Acidicapsa acidisoli: one gene and its partner. The protein of the gene in region 1 interacts with the protein of each later gene in a pairwise test. Links are inferred from orthologs where the notes say so. Each region holds a gene or a part of one and is shown on either strand. Other genes may lie near its edges.

Evidence for each region.
Region 2: the proteins of OHL23_RS26135 (region 1) and mrdA interact in binary tests that used the Escherichia coli proteins (3 or more experiments, as listed by UniProt). The link is inferred for Acidicapsa acidisoli from one-to-one orthologs.

Annotation. Positions count from the first base shown.
Region 1 is NZ_JAGSYI010000005.1:245,412-253,189, forward strand. The notes cover bases 1,971-5,084. They hold OHL23_RS26135 (penicillin-binding protein 1A), read right to left. Parts: upstream 4,725-5,084; coding sequence 2,217-4,724; downstream 1,971-2,216. Other genes in these bases: ribF (riboflavin biosynthesis protein RibF), read left to right, coding at 1,971-2,199; OHL23_RS26140 (S41 family peptidase), read right to left, coding at 4,873-5,084. Also shown: OHL23_RS26120 (DUF1844 domain-containing protein), read left to right, coding at 1-345; OHL23_RS26125 (MBL fold metallo-hydrolase), read left to right, coding at 350-1,204; more of ribF, read left to right, coding at 1,213-1,970; more of OHL23_RS26140, read right to left, coding at 5,085-6,072; OHL23_RS26145 (LLM class flavin-dependent oxidoreductase), read left to right, coding at 6,312-7,343; OHL23_RS26155 (putative bifunctional diguanylate cyclase/phosphodiesterase), read left to right, coding at 7,747-7,778. UniProt on the Escherichia coli protein: Cell wall formation. Synthesis of cross-linked peptidoglycan from the lipid intermediates.
Region 2 is NZ_JAGSYI010000003.1:827,186-831,954, forward strand. Bases 1,812-4,769 are described here. They hold mrdA (penicillin-binding protein 2), read right to left. Parts: upstream 4,410-4,769; coding sequence 2,214-4,409; downstream 1,812-2,213. Other genes in these bases: rodA (rod shape-determining protein RodA), read right to left, coding at 1,812-2,214; mreD (rod shape-determining protein MreD), read right to left, coding at 4,588-4,769. In the rest of the region: OHL23_RS21295 (Rne/Rng family ribonuclease), read right to left, coding at 1-540; more of rodA, read right to left, coding at 1,117-1,811. UniProt on the Escherichia coli protein: Catalyzes cross-linking of the peptidoglycan cell wall. Responsible for the determination of the rod shape of the cell. Is probably required for lateral peptidoglycan synthesis and maintenance of the correct diameter during lateral and centripetal growth.

The DNA of each region.
Region 1 (7,778 bases):
GAGCGGCTGGAGAATCTCGTCCGCGCGCAGAATCCCGGCGCACCGGCGGCGGAAAAAATCGGCTTCGAACACCTCGTGCAGCAGCTCTATCTCTCTGCCATGATGCAGATGGGTGCGGGAACTCCCGAAGGGCAGCGCCCGCGCGTCGATATTCTCGGCGCACGCCAGACCATCGACCTACTCAGCGTAGTGCTCGAAAAGACCAAAGGCAACCTCACGCCACAGGAGTCCCGCACCATCGACACCGTGCTCTACGAGCTGCGCATGACCTTCCTCGAACTGACCCGGATGATCTCGGCGCAACCGCAGCCGCCGATGCCCCCACCCCCCGGAGCGAAGCGCTAACCGAATGTCGGGAGCATTGCAAGGCACGGTCAAATTCCTGGGCACCGGCACTTCCATGGGAGTGCCTACCCTGGGCTGCAACTGCAAGGTCTGCACCTCGTCAGACCCGCACGACCGCCGCTTGCGACCATCCCTGCTGGTGCGCTGGCCTGCCCCTCAAAGCAGTCGCGCCGATGGTCGGACAAGCGGCCATTACCAGCCAGACGAGCGCGTCGTGCTGATCGACACCGGCCCCGACTTCCGCCAGCAGGCTCTGCTTGCTGGAATCAGACACGTGGACGCCGTTCTCTACACCCACTCCCACGCCGACCACATCTTCGGCATGGACGATCTGCGTCCTCTCAGCTTCGTGACCTACCGCCAATTCGGCCCCATCCCGCTCTACGCCACGCCGGAGACTCGCACCGTTCTGGAGCACGTCTACTCGTACACCTTTTCGCCCGACGCGAAATACCCCACGCGCGCCCGCGTCGCCATCAAAGACGTCGCCTCCGACACGCCGATTCCCGTTCACGAGGTGGTTTTCACCCCGATTCCCGTCTTTCACGGAGAGCTGCCCATCACTGGCTATCGCTTCGGAAACGTGGCGTACATGACCGACGTCAGCACCATCCCCGAAGAGAGCTTTGCTCTGCTCAAAGGGCTGGATGTGCTCGTGGTCTCCGCCCTGCGGCATACTCCGCACCCGAGTCACGCCACGCTCGATCAGGCCGTCCGCTGGGCCAACCGGATCGGCGCGCGCCAGACCTGGTTCACCCATATCTCGCACGATCTTGGAGCCGCCGAAACCAACGCCAACCTCCCCGAAGGCATGGCGCTGGCCCACGACGGCCTGACTTTTCCGGTGACGCTCGTATGAGTGAGAAGATGCAGGTTTTTCGTTCCCTCGAAGAGATCCCCGGCGGATTTGGCCCCTCGGTCGCCGTGATCGGCAACTTCGACGGCGTCCATCGCGGCCACCATCAGGTCATGTCCACCGTGGCGGCTGAGGCTCGCGCGAACGGCTATCGCTCCATCGCCATCACCTTCGACCCTCACCCGGAGCTGTTTCTGCGCCCTGCATCCGCCCCGCAATTGCTGGCGCCCATCCCTGAGCGGCTGCATCTGATGGCCACAACCGGCATCGAAGCGGTACTGGTGCTTCCCTTTTGCGAGTCACTAGCCTGTCTGGAGGCTCGCGAATTCGTCGAGACCATCCTTGTCGAAAAACTCGGGCTCCGATCCATTCACGAAGGTGCCAACTTCCGTTTCGGCCATCGCGCCCAGGCAGGTGTCGTCGAACTGGCGGCATTCGGCCAGGAGTTTGGATTCAAAGTGACCGTCCATCCCGCAGTCCAGGTGCGCGGAATGGCGGTTTCCAGCACGGCTATCCGCGAATTCGTCGCTGCGGGAGACGTTCGCCGCGCGCGCTGGATGCTGGGCCACACCTTCTCGATCCGCAGCACACCAGCTCGCGGACGCGGCATCGGCGGCCGGCTGCTAGTGCCCACGATCAATCTGGCTCCATATAGCGAACTATTGCCTGCCTTCGGCGTCTACGTCACCCGCCTGACGATTGCTACCGCAGAAGGCGACCGCTGCTTCCAATCCATCACGAACATCGGCAATCGCCCCACCTTCGGAGAGCCATCCTTCGCCGTCGAGTCGCATATTCTCAATTTCGAGCCGGTTGATCTGATCGAAGAAACGCCGCTGGAACTCGAATTCCTCCGTCGTTTACGCCCGGAAATCGCATGGCCTTCGCCCGAAGCGCTGAAAGCGCAGATCATGAAGGATATTGGACAAGCAAAGCGCTTTCACCACCTTGCCAATTTACTCGGCTCCAGCGCGACAGGGTCGGAACCGATTTCGTAGCTCCCAGTTTCTTAAGACTATTGGGGTAAGGCTGGCTTGGGCTGCAGAGTGGGCTTGGGTAGGCTACCTGTCCCGGCAGACGGTTGGAACGCTGGTCTGACGACCGGCTTCGCGGGAGTTCCCTGTGCAGCCGGCGTCACGGCCTTCACTGGTGGAACAACGATCGCTTTTGCCCCAACGGAGACCGGGGGCGTAGGCTTGACCACCCCCGAGGGCTGTCCCGGCTTTGGCGTTACGGCAGGCGCGGACGCACCCGCAAGCTTTGCCGCTGGCTTTCCCGGCGCAACAGCGGCGGCCTGAGCGGCATCCGTCTTCGCAACGGATGGAACCGGCGCGGCATCTCCGAGGAAACGCTCGTCGTCCTTGCCTTGAATGGCTGCCTTCATGAATGTCATCCAGATCGGCAGCGCGGCCCTGGCTCCTGTCTCTTTCTCTCCCAGCGACTCGCGGCTGTCAAAGCCAACCCAGACCCCGCAAGTGACGGAAGGAGAAAAGCCCAGAAACCATGCGTCCGTGTAGTCGCTCGTCGTACCTGTCTTGCCTCCAAGAGGGTGCTTGAGCTGCGCTGCGGCCGCTCCCGTTCCCGACCGCGTCACCTCGCGCAAGAGTCGCATCATCGTGCGCGCGGTTTGCTGGCTGGTCACCTCGGTCACCGAGGGAGCCTGTTCCCACAGCGTAATCCCGTCCGCATTTGAAACCTTCTTGAGCAATCGCGGCGTCACCCGGACGCCGTCGTTCGGGAACACGGCATACGAAGCAACCTGCTCCTGAAGCGTGATCTCGACCGCGCCCAACGCCACGGGCAGATATGCCGGGATATTCGAAGTCACTCCAAAGCGATGCGCCGTGTCGATGACCTTGTGGATGCCCACGCGCGCCGCCAGCTTGAGTGCCGGAATATTCCGCGACTCGGCGAAAGCGTTCAGCACCGTCATCGCGCCCTTGTAGTCGCCCTCGTAGTTGTGCGGCGTGTAGCTGCCGAAGCTGACTGGTCCGTCGACGATGATGTCTTCCGGTTTGACGCCGTCCTCAATCGCCGTCGTGTACACATAAGGCTTGAAGCTCGACCCCGTCTGCCGCTCCGATTGCGTCGCACGATTGAACTGCGAAACCGCGTAATCGCGCCCTCCAACCATCGCCAGCACATCACCCGAGGTATTGTCGATGGCCATCAGCGAGCCTTCGGCCCCTGAATCCTGCTCCAGCGTCGCCTTGTGCGCCGTCCCTTCCATGCCCGGCGCAAGCTGCACATAAATCACATCCCCCGGCTTGACCAGATCGTCTCCGTGCGCCTGGCCTGTCCACTTCCAGTCCTCCGGAGTCATCACAATCGGCATATTCCCAACCCGCGCGCGAATCTCCAGCGGCAACACGGAAGTCACCAGCGCATGCACGTAATCCCCATCCTTAACCTTCATCACCCAGTCTGGATGCCTATAGCTCTCGGTATCGATTCCCTGCGTAATCAGGTTCTGCTTCACGCCTTTCCATCCGCGTCGGCGCTCGTAGGTTGCTACTCCGTCCTCCACGGCATGATTCGCCACCTGCTGCAGGTCGACATCGAGCGTAGTCTCAACCCGCAAACCGGCTTCGTGGACTTCCTCCGCGCCAAACTGCTTCTCCAGTTCGCGCCGCACCTCCTCCACAAACCACGGAGCCACCGACATCTCAGGCTGCGCGATGTGCAGCCCCAAAGGCGCCGAGCGCGCGGCATCCGCCTGCTGCTTCGTGATGACCCGGTCGTTCTCCATCTCGGTCAGCACCAGGTTTCTGCGCCGCAGCGCCTTTTCCGGATTGAGCAGCGGCGAATAGGCCACCGGCCCCTTCGGCAACCCGGCCAGGAGCGCAGCTTCCGTCAAATTCAGTTCGCTGGCATGTTTGGAAAAATAGAATTCAGAAGCAGCTTCGAAGCCGTACATCCCGTGGCCCAGGTAAATCTGGTTTCCGTAAAGCGTGAAGATCTGTTCCTTGGTAAAGGAGCGCTCGATCTGGATAGCCAGATACGCCTCCTGCACCTTGCGCGCCGTCGTCCGCTCGGCGGAGAGGAAGAGATTGCGCGCAAGTTGCATCGTCAACGTCGAAGCGCCCTGAGCGCGACCATGCGAAACAATATCGTGCCAGAGAGCCCCGCCGACGCGAAAGACATTGATGCCCCAGTGCGACGCGAAGTTCTTGTCCTCAATGGAGATAACCGCCTGGCGCAAAACCGGTGAAAAATCCTCGTAATTGACGATGATGCGGCGCTCCAGCGCAAATGAGCCAAACGGCCGGCCCTTCTGATCATAGAGTTCCGTGGTTGTCGAGGGCCGGTAGCGCTCAAGATCGTGAATCTGCGGCAGGTCGACCGAGTAAACCAGAGTCAGCCCGGCCAGCGAACCGGCAATTGCGGCAAGCGAAAAAAGCACCGCGAAGGTCCATCGCCCAGTCAGCTTGCGCCGCTGCTGTTCCGGGGCCTTTTCCGACCGCAATCGCGGCGGCCGGAAGCCGCCCTTGGCCGGTAACTGCTGTGGGGAGGTGGAAGCCAAAATCAGATGCCTCAGCCCGAGCCTACCACGCGGCAGAATATCTGGGTGTGAGCTTTTGACCGAGGGTACCAGTCCTTACAAGCCGGAAAAAGATTAGGGCGGCAGGAAAACCCTGCCGCCCCTAACCCTGCTTTCGTTCCAGATTAAGCTACGCGGCCTTGGCCTTCAGCAGCTCCAGCGCCTTATCCAGCGGAGCATCGGTCTTCGGCTGCGTGCCGGTTTCGTCCTCTTCCGCTTCCTGCTCCGGAGTCAGTCCGACCACAACACCAGGGGTCACGGCGTCTTCCAAAAATTTCTTGCCGCCTGGGCTGGAATACGTCGCCACCGTCAGAATCACCGCGGCGCCGTCAGGCAGTTCGATTGTCTTCTGCACAGAACCCTCGCCGAATGTGCGCTCGCCAACCAGATCAGCGCGCTTATCGTCCGCCAGCGCAGCAGCAGCCAGCTCAGCCGCGCCTGCCGTCCCGCGATTGACCAGCACCGCCAAAGGCGCATCGGTCACAAATTTGGATGGGTCCGCGCTAAAAGTTTGCGTCGGATACTTCTGTCCGCTCACCGTCGCCAGCGTGCCCTGCTTCAGGAAGAGGTTCGCCAGCCGCTCGCCCTGAGCTTCGTCGCCATCGCTCACGTCCCGCAGGTCCAACAGCACCTTCTTATTGCCGTTCTTCGCCATCGACTTCAGATGCGCGGCGATCTCGTCCACCCGCGCCGGCGTGAGCACCACCGGCTTCAGATACAGAATGCTCGCATTTTCATACTGCTGCTCGCCCAGCGCCGGAACAGAGACGATCGAGCGCGTCAGCGTGACCTTGTCTGGGTGATCCTGTTTATGCGGACGAATAAGCGAGAGCGTCACTTCCGAACCCGGCTTGCCTTCCAGCATCACCTTGATCATCGCCAGCGACATCTCCAGCGTGGACTTGCCTTCAATGGACTCGATCGCGTCGCCATCCGTAAAGTGCTCCTTCTCCGCCGGCGAGCCAGGCAAAACACTGACAACGACGGCGTAACCGAAGCGTTTTGAGACGGTTATGCCAATCTGCCCGTCCGCGCCAATGGGGTGGTCCTTGTAAATCTTGTATTCCGTCGGGGTCAGGTAGCTCGAGTCGGCGTCCAGCGTCTCCAGGAGGCCATGCAGCGCGCCCGACGTCACATCCGTCATGTTGGGCTCGGTCACATACTCGGCCTGGATATGTTTCAACACCTGCTGATACACGTTGATCTGCTTGTAAGCGCCATCGTCACTGGAGCCGGCGCGCACAGCCCGCAGGCCAAACTCTCCGGCGATGAGGGCCACGAGCAGACCCAGTGAAAGCACAAAGACAGAACGCTGAAAGAAACGGTTCATTGCCACCCCGAAACTGGACTCCGCGCCGCAAAGGCAGGGGAAATCCACACTACTAATAGACGCATGATACCGCAAACAGTATTCCAAAAGTGACGCGGCGCCATCCTGGCGGGTAAATTCTCTTCCCAGATCGGCTTCAGGTCGGCCTCTTGCCATCCTTCAAGACCGAAGCGCGCTGCCGAACTCCGACAGAGGCTTGACTTCCGCATCGCTTGCCCGGCTCCCTCATCCAATGATCCATGGAAAACAAAGGACTGGCAGTATCGGTTTTGGATCTGGTCGGCATGCGCTCCGGGGAGCCCGTGGGTAACGCCATCGCCCGCTCCGTCGATCTGGCGCAACACGTAGAGCAGTGGGGATATCGCCGCTTCTGGCTAGCCGAGCATCACTCCATCGCCGGCCTCGCCTGTTCCGCGACGCCGGTCCTTATCGGCCAGGTAGCCGGGGCGACCAAGACGATCCGTGTCGGCAGCGGTGGGGTCATGCTGCCCAATCACGCGCCGCTCGTCGTCGCCGAGCAGTTTGGCACCCTCGACGCCATTTATCCTGGCCGAATCGATCTCGGCCTCGGACGCGCTCCCGGTGGCGATGCGTACACCATGCGCGCCCTGCGCCGAGACCTGGCCCAGACCGGCGAAGATTTCCCCGCACTTCTGGCCGAACTCCAGACCTACCTCGGCCCCGCCAAACCCGGCCAAGCCGTCAAAGCCATCCCGGGACAGGGCAGCAATGTCCCGATCACCCTTCTCGGGTCGAGCACCTTCAGCGCACGGCTGGCTGCGATGCAAGGGCTGCCCTTTGCATTCGCGGCCCACTTCGCTCCCGACCATCTCTACAATGCGGCCCGTATCTATCGCAATGATTTCCGGCCCAGCGCAACGTTGCAAGAGCCGCACCTGATGGTCGCCGTCCCAATCATCGCCTCCGAAACCGATGCCGCTGCGCAAAGAATATTTACCTCCGCACAGCAGCGATTCCTCCGGCTGATCCGAAACCAGCCAGTCGAGCTGCTTCCGCCGGTCGATTCCATGGAGCCGCTCTGGCGCGAATTTGAAAGGGAAGCCGTAGACGCTCGCCTCGCCGAGGCGATTGTCGGGTCGGAGTCGACCGTGCAGGCCGGACTGGAACGCCTCGTAAGCGAGACAAACGCCGATGAAATCATTGTTGTGACCGACACCTACGAGCATCAGGACCGGCTCGACTCGTACCGGCGCGTCGCAGCCATCGCAAGCAGGACCAACTCTGGCGCCCGAAGCGCGCCCGTGCGCTGAGGAAGGATTTCTGGTGGCGGAGGGCGGGATCGAACCGCCGACCTACGGGTTATGAATCCGTCGCTCTAACCATCTGAGCTACTCCGCCGGGAGGGTACTGCAAGGCAGGGGGGCGCAACGAGGCGCCTATATGATGATACGGACCCCCGGATTGCAGGTCAAACTTGACCAACCGCGACAACCGCCTAACGGACGCGGCATTGGCACGATCCGGCCAGCCGCAAATCCGGTTTCACTGGGCCGATCTTCCGTCGGACGACAAATAGTTCATACGTATTAATCAATACCCCCCCTCCTGAGCCGATACCTACCTTATGGGCGAGATTACCTGCCAATAGAACCACAAAAAAGCCAACATTCCGGCAAATCTCCCGACCGCCCATACGGACCGTGGAGCCATAGAGTGAAAAGCCGCGCCATACGATTTCTTCCCGT
Region 2 (4,769 bases), on another replicon or contig:
GCGACGCCGGCCGCGCCAGCGACGCGCGCCCTGTTCATCGGTCTCGTCCTGCTGCCCTACTGCATCCGCAACCGAAGCCGGAATTACAGAGGACTCGATAGGGGCAGAAGGAACCGGAACCACCGGAAACTGCCCCTGCGGCTCAGCTTCTACGGGAGCTTGACGGCCATCCCGTCCATCCCGGCGCGGGCGCTGTTCCCGGTCCCCATTGCGATCCCCGCGCTGCTGTGCCTGCACAGGCGCTGGCTGCTGCCGAACCGTATTTCCCTGCGAAGCCGCTCGCTCTACCTCGTCCGTATCTTCCTGGTCTTCCATCTCCAGAAAGTCCGTAACGTAGAGAAACGCATCCCGCTCTAGGCCAATGTCCACAAATGCGGACTGCATGCCTGGCAAAACCCTTGTTACGCGGCCCTTGTAAACCGAACCCGCGAGTGTATATTCATTCTCCCGCTCGTAGTAAATCTCTGCGAGCTGATCATCTTCCAGAATCGCAAGCCGCGTTTCGTGCGGCGTACTGGAAATACAAATTTCCTTGGCCATGTTGCCTTTCTGTCCCACGGCATAAGCCTGCTGGAACCTGCGGCAAGGCCGACTGCGTCACACGAGCGGAAAACTGTTCCAGCTCGAAAGCACCGAATAGGAGGGGAGAAGTTGGAGGAAGCTGTTCGGGAAGATTTCCGGGCCACGTTAACCGAGGCGCTGGAGAAGAACCATTTGTACCGGCCTCATCGTCGAGGAACCCGCACGCGGTGTTCAAGGATACCCATTCACAGCAACTACTGAAGCTCAGAGAGTTTGTGGCCAACTCGAACCTCCCATACCGAGGGCGGGAGGACGATGCCGTTAAACCGCATGCAACGCTCCGAAACTGCTGCATCGAAACCGTTCCGCCAACGCCAGACGGCGAAGGGATTGCGGTTCCGGCGAGTTCCGTACCAACTTTTTCCGTGTTGGCAAAGCGCTGTACGTGGACTACCCGTCTCTGCGTGCTCATTCACCCAATCCTGCCGGGGCTGTTTGCAATCGAAACCTGCCGGCGAAGTGATTGATAATACTTGTCTTCCTGATTCAAACCGCGAACCGGAAGGAAAAACCTGATACAACCTGTGGAAATACCTAGTTCACAAAACGGCGCATGCGGACGTTCATAACCACACCCAGCGCCAGAAAGGTGAACAACACCGAAGACCCGCCGTAACTCATTAACGGTAAAGGAATTCCGGTGACTGGCATAAAACCGATGACCATGCCTACGTTGACCGCAATTTGAAAGGTCAACACGGCTACGACTCCCATAACCAGAAGCGAGCCGGACATGTCTGCGGCAGTTTGAGCGTTCTGAATCAAACGCATCAATATCACGAAGTATAGCAGCAGAACCAGAAACGCGCCGGTGAAGCCGTGCTCCTCGCTGAACGCGGCGAAAATGAAGTCCGCGTGAGGGATAGGCAGAAAATCCCCCTGCGTCTGCGAGCCCTGTTCCGCGCCCTTGCCCCACACCCCGCCCGACCCAACCGCGATCAGCGACTGGCGAATCTGGTATCCCGATCCGCGCGGATCATTATCCGGATTGATGAAGCTCGTCAGCCGGGCCTTCTGGTACGGCTTCAGAATCTTCCCGCTCGACCAGACCCCGACAATCGCCAGCAGACCCACCGTTCCCAGGATCGCGGCCTGCTTCCACTGAATCCCACCCAGAAAAAGCCCCGCCAGCAGAATCGGCGTATACGTCAGCGCAGTTCCAAGATCCGGCTGCATCAGCACCAGCACCATCGGCAATCCCACCAGCGCTATTGCCTTGAAAATCTCCGGCCAGCTCAGCCGTTTTCCGCCCAGATTGGCAAAGTACAGCGCCATCAGCACAATCAGCACCAGCTTGAACCACTCCGAAGGCTGAAAGCTGATCGGCCCCAGCTTCAACCATCGCTTCCCACCCAAAGCCCTGTGCCCAAAGAGTTTAACCGCCACCAGCGCCAGCAGGAAAAACCCGTAGAGATACCAAACGATATCCAGCAGCTTGTGGTAATCGATTTTCGCCATGATGAACATGGCGACGAGCCCGCCCGTAATCCAATAGAGCTGTTTGGTATGAAATCCCACATACCGCGTATGCAGCGTCGCCGAATAAATCTCAAACACCGAGATCGTGCACAGAACCAGCACCATGCCCAGCAACGGCCAGTCGAAATCCCGAAAGCTCAGGTACCGCCGCATCAGCGAATCACCCCGCGAAACCGCTCCGGCAGCCCTACCTCAGACTCCTGAAGCTTTCGCTCACCCGGCCCATTTCCAGAACCATCGCCTGATTGAATGAAGGGTACGGGCTTCAGCCCGTACATCAGATCAGCAGAAGCAACCGGGGCTTTAGCCCCTGAGGTCTGCGTTGCCTTCCCCGGCCCGCGATCTGGAAAAATTGAGTCACTCTCCTGCTGCAACCCCGTTCGCTGACTCGGCGTAATCTCAAACCGCCCGGCAGCCATCCGCGGTTCTCCGGATCCGTCACCTTTTCGCCCAGACTGCGTCTGCGGCACAGACCACACCGCCCCTACCTCGACCGGCGCGGTCGGTTTATTCGCCTGCAGCAGAAGATTCCCCTCCTGCCGACGCTTCTTGTTCACATACGCCGTAATCACCTGAGCCGCCAGCTTCGCCGACCCCGAACCCCAGTCGCCATGCTCCTGCAAAACGACAACTGCAATTTCCGGGTTACGCCGCGGAGCCATCCCCACAAACCAGGCATTCGGAGTCTTCGCTCCGCCCTTGTTGTGCGTGTCCCCGCCCGCAACTACCTGCGCCGTGCCCGTCTTGCCGGCGAAATCGATTCCCTCCAGATGCGCGCCCTCGGCCGTATGGTAAAGACCAGGTTGCGTTGCCTGCGCCATACCCTCCGTAACCGTCGTCCACGTATCGGGAGCCAATTCGACCTGTTTGTCGCCGGAACCGGGATACGTCTCCTGAACCGCCTGCTGAAATTGCGCCGGAACCTGCCCCGGCATCACCACACGCGGCCTCACCAGATGCCCATCCGAAGCAATCCCGCTCAGCGCCCTCAGCAGCTGAATCGGCGTAACATCCACCGCGCCCTGGCCAATTCCCACCGAGATCACCTCGCCCGCATACCATTTCTCATGGAAGGTCTTCATCTTCCACTGCGTCGAGGGCATCACACCCATCATCTCGCCCGGCAAATCGATCCCCGTCTTCGAGCCAATCCCCAGCGCAGTCGCATACTTGGCAATCGTGTCGATGCCGAGCCTCTGCGCCAGCGTATAAAAATACGTGTCGCACGACTCCGGAATCGCCTCATGGATACTCAAAAGCCCGTGGTGATGATCGCACTTGAAGAAATGCCCGTAAAAATCCGCGCCGCCCGAGCAGTTCACCTTCAGATTCTGCGCAATCCCCTCCTCAAGCCCGGCCACCGACATAATCACTTTGAACGTAGACCCCGGCGCAAGCTGATCCTGAATCGCCTTGTTCATCAGCGGATGATTCGGATCGGTAATCAGCTTGTTCCAGTCAGACCGGCCAATCCGGACCGCAAAAGCATTCGGATCGAAGCTCGGATGCGAAACCATCGCCAGAATCTCGCCATTGCGCGGATCCATCGCCACCAAAGCTCCATTGGCATCGCCCAGCGCCAGTTCCGCCGCCCGCTGAATATCAATATCGATGGTCAGCTTCAGATCCTGCCCCGGGGTCGCCAACTGAATGCCGCGCCGCCCCACCTCGCGGCCATGACTGTCCACAATCACGTCCATCGAGCCATCCTGCCCGCGCAGCAGCTCGTCGTAAGTCTCTTCGACACCAGCCTTGCCGACCACGTCCCCGGGCTCGTAGTAAGCAAACTTGGGATTATTCAGATCCTCTTCGCTCACCTCGCCCACGTACCCGATCAGGTGCGAAGCAAACCCATCCCGCGGATACAGCCGCCGCTCCTCGTCAATCGTTTCCAGCTCCGGAAGTTCGTTGCTGTGCGCCGCAATGAAAGCCTGCTCGTCCGGAGAAATATCCTGTTTGATCGGAATCGGCTGATACCCCGGCGCCAGCCGAAAGTGATGCAGCGTCGCCTGCAACTGCTCCAGGTCCAGATTCAACCCCTTTGCAATCAGCGGCAGATCGGCATCGATATCCCGGTTCTGCTCCCGCACAAGAAAGCACGAGACGGAAGGGTAGTTGTCGACCACCAGCCGCCCCTCGCGATCCAGCAGTTTGCCCCGCGCCGCCAGCACCGGCACCTTGCGGATACGATTCTGCTCCGCCAGCACCCTCCAACTATCGCCGCCCAGCACCTGCAAGCGCCACAATCCACCCACCAGCACCAGCATCATGATTAAAATGCCGTACTGCACCGCGGTCAGTTTCAGCGCCGGCAGCTTCTCATCGCGATTCACCTTGTCAATTGCCATAAAACCCAGCTTTCAGCCACTAGCCGCCAGCTACTAGCTTATCTGCTTCGGCGCCCCAACACTGTTGACTCCGCAGTTGCCTTTTCGTTGGCTCGTAGCCAGAAGCCGGGTGCCCTACCCTCGCCGAGTCGTTGTTTTTCCGGCTAGAGTGGGGGACCCGCAAAATCCAGCCGCCAACCTAATCCCGCATCTGCGTCCGGTCCAGCAAGGGAAACAGCACCAGCCCGATCACACCATTGCCCGCCGCCCGCAACACCTCTTCCAGCCAATTCGACTGCCAGTCCAACCCCAACAAAATATGGACGACAAACAGAACCAGCGCGCTCGAAAGCAGCGTAAAGGCAAAATTCAGCACCATCC